Regions from separate parts of the Chelativorans sp. M5D2P16 genome, predicted to be linked through region 2. Evidence: predicted binding sites of a transcription regulator. Region 2 holds the regulator's gene; each other region holds the start of a gene.
What was found. Region 2 encodes PhoB, which activates phosphate uptake and scavenging genes when phosphate is short. Its sites were predicted from a motif close to TGTCATNNANCTGTCAT; they were not measured.
Positions count from the first base shown of each region.

Region 1: the regulator PhoB is predicted to act here: its motif matches at 970-986, upstream of phnD (phosphate/phosphite/phosphonate ABC transporter substrate-binding protein).
Region 3: the regulator PhoB is predicted to act here: its motif matches at 940-956, upstream of SIN08_RS18840 (esterase-like activity of phytase family protein).

Region 1 is NZ_JAXQNM010000036.1:241,892-244,154, reverse strand. It holds gene SIN08_RS17245 (arsenate reductase ArsC) at 9-518, opposite strand; gene SIN08_RS17240 (metalloregulator ArsR/SmtB family transcription factor) at 530-862, opposite strand; gene phnD (phosphate/phosphite/phosphonate ABC transporter substrate-binding protein) at 1,039-1,986, shown strand; gene phnC (phosphonate ABC transporter ATP-binding protein) at 2,059-2,263, shown strand, end outside.
Region 2 is NZ_JAXQNM010000038.1:67,340-69,602, forward strand. It holds gene SIN08_RS18070 (ROK family protein) at 1-400, shown strand, start outside; gene phoB (phosphate regulon transcriptional regulator PhoB) at 599-1,288, opposite strand; gene phoU (phosphate signaling complex protein PhoU) at 1,307-2,011, opposite strand; gene pstB (phosphate ABC transporter ATP-binding protein PstB) at 2,052-2,263, opposite strand, start outside.
Region 3 is NZ_JAXQNM010000038.1:221,219-223,481, forward strand. It holds gene SIN08_RS18830 (thermonuclease family protein) at 1-26, shown strand, start outside; gene SIN08_RS18835 (DUF1013 domain-containing protein) at 94-795, opposite strand; gene SIN08_RS18840 (esterase-like activity of phytase family protein) at 1,014-2,263, shown strand, end outside.

The DNA.
Region 1 (2,263 bases), on a different contig from region 2:
TCTTTGTTTCAGCCGGCTTTCGCCATGTTACGGCCGATCTCGTCCAGCCGGTTCTGCAGGCTGAGCCTGTCGAGGCTGCCTACCGGAAGATTGACGAAAATCGAAATCCGCTGCCGCAGCATGCGCAGCGTATCGGCAAAGGCAAAGCGCTGTTCCGCCTCGGTTCCGGTTGCGGTGGACGGATCCGGAACGCCCCAGTGGGCCGTCATCGGCTGGCCGGGCCAGACCGGGCAGGTTTCATTGGCGGCATCGTGGCAGACGGTGAAAACGAAATCGAGCTTCGGCGCGTCCGGCCCCGCAAATTCGTCCCAGGACTTCGAACGCAGCCCGGCGGTTTCGTAGCCCCTCTGGCGGAGCAGATCGAGCGCGTAGGGATGCACCTTGCCGCGCGGCTGGCTGCCGGCGCTGAAGGCCTTGAAACGGCCTTCTCCATGCCGGTTCAAGAGGCATTCGGCGATAATCGACCGGGCCGAATTGTGCGTGCACAAAAACAGGACGTTGAAAGCTCTATCATTCACAGGACCATCTCCTAGCAGTCGCATGTCACGGCCTCGATCACGGGGCGGCAAAGTTCCGGCGCACCGTTGCAGCAGTCTTCCATCAGATAAGCGAGAAGATCGCGGAAGCCGGTCATATCGGCGTAGTACCGGATGACGCGACCCTCGCGCTGGGCCCGAACCAGTCCCGCATGGGTAAGGGTTTTCAGGTGAGTCGAGGTCGTGTTCTGCACGGTATTGAGCCGCGAAGCGATTTCGCCCGCCGGAACTCCGTCCGCTCCTGCTTTGACCAGGAGTCGAAAGATTTCGAGCCGGGTTTCCTGGCCGAGCGCCGCCAGGGCGACAAGAGCAGATCTCTTTTCCATATATCTGTATTTCCCGATTTATGCGTCATATAGCATTGAGGACCACATCGCGTAAACCTCGAACTTTGAGGGCAGGGGGGCGTGGGAGGGAAGAGCGGCACAACAACTGTCACATAACTGATACGCGCCTGCGATAGCTCGGCCTCGGTCCAAGCATTCAGCCGATGGAGAACGTCATGAAAAGTATCGTCGCCGCTCTGGCCGCCACAGTGGCCCTCGCACTTCCAGCGCACGCCGAATTCCAGCTTGATAGCCGGTACCAGGACGCCGACGGCGATCTCGTGGCCGATATTCCCACCGACGAAAGCCAGCTCGTCGATCCGGACACGCTGATCTTCGCCTACACGCCTGTCGAGGATCCGGCAGTTTACGCTGACGTCTGGGCCGGGTTTCTGGAGCACATGGAAGAGGTCACCGGCAAGAAGGTCGAGTTCTTCCCGGTTCAGTCGAACGCCGCCCAGTTGGAAGCCATGCGCGCGGGTCGGCTTCACATCTCCGGCTTCAACACCGGTTCCAATCCGATCGCCGTCGCCTGCGCGGGCTTCCGCCCTTTCGCGATGATGGCCGCCGCGGATGGTTCGTTCGGCTATGAGATGGAGATCATCGCACCGGCGGATTCGGAAGCCGACGAGATCGAGGATCTGCGCGGCGGGCAGATCGCCTTCACGCAGGAGACTTCCAATTCGGGCTTCAAGGCGCCGTCGGCCATTCTGAAGAGCGAGTTCAATATGGTAGCCGGCGAAGACTTCGAGCCCGCCTTCTCGGGTTCCCACGACACCTCCATTCTCGGCGTCGCCAATAGTGACTATCAAGCTGCAGCAATTGCGAATTCCGTGAAGGACCGCATGATCGAGCGTGAGGTCATTTCCGCGGACCAGATCAAGACCATCTACAAGTCGCAAACCTTCCCGACCACAGGGTACGGCACCGTCTACAACCTGCGGCCGGAGTTGCAGGAGAAGATCCGGGAGGCCTTCTTCTCCTTCCCCTGGGAAGGCTCTGCACTGCAGGAAGAGTTCTCAAAGTCCGGCGAAGCGCAGTTCATCGAGATCACCTTCAAGGATGACTGGGCCGTGATTCGCCAGATTGATGAAGCCAACGACGTTTCCTACGACTGCCAGTAGAAACTGCTTGAACGCTCAAGGGCGGGAACCCCCCACCGGGTTCCCGCCCTTGGCCTATGCGAGGTGGCCTGCATGCTAACGATCGACAATCTGGAAAAGCGCTACAGGACGGGTGACAGGGCGCTGAACGGCGTCTCCTTCACCGTCGATCGCGGCCAGGTCGTCGGACTCATCGGTCCCTCGGGCGCCGGCAAGTCGACCCTCATCCGCTGCATCAACCGCCTCGTCGAGCCCACTGCCGGAAAGGTGCTTCTGAACGGGACGGACTTGACCACGC
Region 2 (2,263 bases):
CCGGGACCTTTGGGAAAAGCCGATCGCCGACATCGACACGGCCGAGATGGGAGCTCTGGCCGGGCAGGCGCGCCAGGAGCAGGGCCCGGCACGCGCGGCGTTTCGGGAAGCGGCGGAAGCCATCGGCTTCGGCATCGGCAACCTGTTCGCCCTGATCGACCCCGCTCCGGTGGCCATCATCGGTCAGGGCACGGCGGCCTTCGATATCCTGGAGCCGAGGATCCGCGCCGCCCTTTCCGAAACGGCCGGCGGCCAGAACACCGGATCCGCGCATTTCGAGACCTGGCCGAACGAAACCCCCTTCATCCAGCACGGCAATGCCATGACCGCGCTGACCAGCCTCGACCGAGAGATGTTCGGTCCGGGCCTGCACGTGAACGGCAGCAGAAGCATCGCCTGAGGCAGCGTTTTCTCGGGACGCAGGTCAGGCCCGCTCCTCGCCGACGAATTTGCAATGCTCCACCATCGTCGACCAGGCGGAGCGGAATGAACCGGTGGTCGCAGTATTCCTCAAGATATCCCGAGGGAGCCGGAACGGCGCGTTGCGAAGATCCTGACCTTGCGAGATCAAAACGCGCGGCAGCAAGGGGTTTTCTCCTCAACTCTCCCTGATTGCGTAGCCGGCCCCGCGTATGGTGCGGATGACGTCGGGCAACCGGCCCTGGTTCACCGCCTTGCGCAAGCGGCCGACATGCACGTCCACCGTCCGCTCGTCGATATAGATCGTCTCGCCCCAGACATTGTCCAGAAGCTGACTGCGCGAGAAGACGCGGCCGGGATGCTGCATCATGAATTCCAGGAGGCGGAATTCTGTGGGCCCGAGCCGGATCTCGCTCTTGCGTCGATAGACGCGGTGGGATTCGCGGTCGAGCACGATGTCGCCGACCTTGAGCACAGTCGACAGCACCTCGGGCTTCGCCCGCCGCAGGAGCGCGCGGACCCGGGCGACGAACTCCGGCGTCGAGAACGGCTTGACCAGATAGTCGTCGGCGCCGGTGGAAAGCCCGCGCACACGGTCGCTCTCCTCGCCGCGCGCCGTAAGCATAATGATGGGCAGACGCTCGGTCTCCGAGCGCATCCTGAGACGCCGGCAAAGCTCGATGCCGGAGATCGCCGGCACCATCCAGTCGAGCACGAGCAGGTCCGGCACGTTCTCCTGCAGGCGCACCTCCGCCTCGTCGCCACGGTTGACCACCTCGACCTCGTAACCTTCGGCCTCGAGATTGTAGCGCAGCAGCACGCACAGCGGCTCGTCATCCTCGACAAGCATTACTTTCGGAGCGATCATCCCGGACCCTCCCGCTACTCATCGATCAACCGTCATCTGCGTCTCGTCCAGCTTGGGGCGCTGAACGGGCAGTTGTTCGCCGGTCAGGATATAATAGGCGTTCTCGGCGATGTTGGTTACGTGGTCACCCACGCGCTCCAAGTTCTTGGCGCAAAACAGGAGATGCGTGCATGCGGTGATGTTGCGCGGATCTTCCATCATATAGGTGAGCAGTTCGCGAAACACCGAGGTGTAGCGGGTGTCGATCTTCTCGTCCTCGTCGCGCAGCGCCGTGAGTGCAGCGGCGTCGCGCTCAGCGTAGCGCTCGACAACGGCCTTGACCTGGCTGAGAACCATGCCGGCCATGGTGTCGATCGAATGAGAAAGCTTGCGCGGGGCCGCTCCCTGCCCGACGGCGCCCACGCGCTTGGCGATGTTCTTGGCAAGGTCGCCGATCCGTTCCAGGTCGGCGGCCATGCGGATCCCGCCCACCACGGCGCGCAGGTCCTGCGCCATGGGCTGGCGCTTAGCGATCAGCGTGATCGCCCGCTCGTCGAGTTCGAGCTGCTTGGCATCCATAATTGCATCGTCGGAGACGACGCGCTGTGCCAGCCCGGTATCCGAGGTAAGCAGCGCCCGGGTGGCGGACTGCGTCATGGCGCCGGCAAGATCGCCCATATCGCGCAGCAGTCGATCGATATGCTCGAGATCCTCATCGAAGGAGGCGACGATATGCTCGGCCATGGATCTGTTCCCTTCTGAAATGCGTGGCGCGGCGGTCGGCTTAGCCGAACCGGCCGGTGATGTAATCCTGGGTGCGCTTGTCTTCCGGATTGGTGAACATGCGGTCCGTCGGTCCCTCCTCGACCAGATTGCCGAGATGGAACATGGCGGTGCGCTGCGAAACGCGAGCCGCCTGCTGCATCGAGTGCGTGACGATGACGATGGTGTAGTTCTCACGCAATTCGTCGATCAGTTCCTCCACCTTGGCCGTGG
Region 3 (2,263 bases), 150 kb from region 2:
GCCGCCGCCGGAGTGCCTGCGGCTGAGCGCCGCTGACGCGGAGAGGTCCGTGCCAGACCGGTTCCACAGGAACAGCGGTCAAAGGCCGTCGCCTCAGTCCTCGTCGTCGTTGCGCTCCGACTTCAGGGAGGAGAGCTTGGCGAACACCGCGTCGGCGTCGAGTTCCTTCTCCTCCTCTTCCCGAGCCTCCTGTCTGCCCGTCTCGGATACGGGCAGGTCCTCGGTCTCGGAGGCGGGCAGAAGGGTATCGCCGGTAGGCGCTGCAGGCGGCGCATTGCGCGCGGCGCGGCCGACCTCCATGTCGAGGTCGATCTGCGAGCAAAGGCCGAGGGTGACCGGATCCATCGGCACCAGATTGGCCGAGTTCCAGTGCGTGCGGTTGCGGATCTGCTCGATGGTCGACTTGGTGGTGCCGACCAGACGCGAGATCTGCGCATCCTTCAGCTCGGGGTGATGGCGCACCAGCCACAGAATGGCGTTCGGCCGGTCCTGGCGCTTGGACAGTGGCGTATAGCGCGGTCCCTTGCGCTTGGCCTCCGGCACGCGCACCTTCGGCTCCGAAAGCTTGAGCTTGTGGTTCGAGTCCGCCTCGCCCTTGGCGATCTCCTCGCGTGTCAACTGCCCCGTCATTACCGGGTCCATGCCTTTGATGCCCTGCGCCGCGTCGCCGTCGGCGATCGCGCTCACCTCGAGCGGGTGGAGCCTGCAAAATTCGGCGATCTGGTCGAACGTCAGCGCCGTGTTGTCCACCAGCCAGACGGCGGTTGCCTTGGGCATGAGAAGCGTATTGGCCATAGCAAATTATCCTGTCCTCGCCCGCGTCCCGGGCGCGGGCGGTGGTCATGCCACCTATTTTTGGGAATGCCCGCTATATAGGACCATTCGCCTTTCGAGGCAAGGAAAGTGTGGCAAAGCCATGCACAGGAACGGTCACCGAAACGTCATCTATCCGTCATGCGCCTGCAATCCCCCTCGGCCACTAAACGTTGTTCCAGTGATTGAGGGAGACAAGGATGACACGACATTCGCTGCTGTGCGCGCTCGTGGCGGGACTTTCGGCGTCGACGGCGATGCCGGCCCTGGCCGATTCGGCGTTCAGCCGGATCGCGACCTTCGCCGTCGCGGAGAACCTGCCGGCCGACACGGATCCGGCCGCGCAGACCTCCTCCGAGATCATTACGGCGAGCGAGGACGGCAACACGCTGATCTATTCCGACAGCCCGCTGGGCGCCGTCGGCTTCGTCGACATCACCGATCCCGCGGCACCGAAAGGCCTCGGCACCGTCAAGGTCGACGGTGAACCCACCTCGGTCAGCGTGGCCGGGGAAAAGGCCATCGCCGCCATCAATACCTCGGAAAGCTACACCGCCCCCTCCGGCAACCTGCTGGTGATCGACATCGCCACCCGCACGGCCGAGCCCTCCTGCGACCTGGCCGGCCAGCCCGATTCCGTGGCCGTCAGCGGTGACGGCCGCTTCCTCGCCGTCGCCATCGAGAACGAGCGCGACGAAGATCTGAACGATGGCGCCATTCCGCAGATGCCGGCCGGCGCGCTGCAGATCTTCTCGCTCAACGAAGGCGTTCCCGATTGCGACAGCGTCAAGACCGCGGCGCTGACGGGGCTCGCGGAGGTCGCGCCGGAGGATCCCGAACCCGAATTCGTGGACTTCAACAGCCGCGGCGAGATCGTTGTGACCCTGCAGGAGAACAACCACATCGCCATCGTCTCGGCGGAGACGGGCGAGGTGGTGAGCCACTTCTCCGCCGGTGCCGGCAGCGTCGAGAATGTCGACCTGTCCGACGACGGCGCGCTGCGCTTCGACGAGGCGGCCGAAAGCCTTCCGCGCGAGCCCGACACCGTGCAGTGGCTGGACGACGAGCGCCTCGTGATCGCCAACGAGGGCGACTATGAAGGTGGTGCGCGCAGCTTCACGATCTTCTCGCGTGAGGGCGAGGTCCTGTTCGATTCCGGCGCCGCGCTGGAGCATCAGGCAGCCCTCGCCGGCCACTATCCCGACAAGCGCTCCGACGCCAAGGGCGCGGAACCCGAGGGCCTGGAGATGGCCGCCTACGGTGACGAACGCTTCTTCTTCGTCGCTCTGGAGCGTGCTTCTCTGGTGGCCGTCTATCGCGATGCGGGCGAGGAACCCGAACTGGTTCAGGTGCTTGCGTCCGGCATCGGTCCGGAAGGCGTCCTGGCCATCCCCTCGCGCAATCTCCTCGTCACCGCCAACGAGGAAGACCTCATCGAGGACGGCGCCGC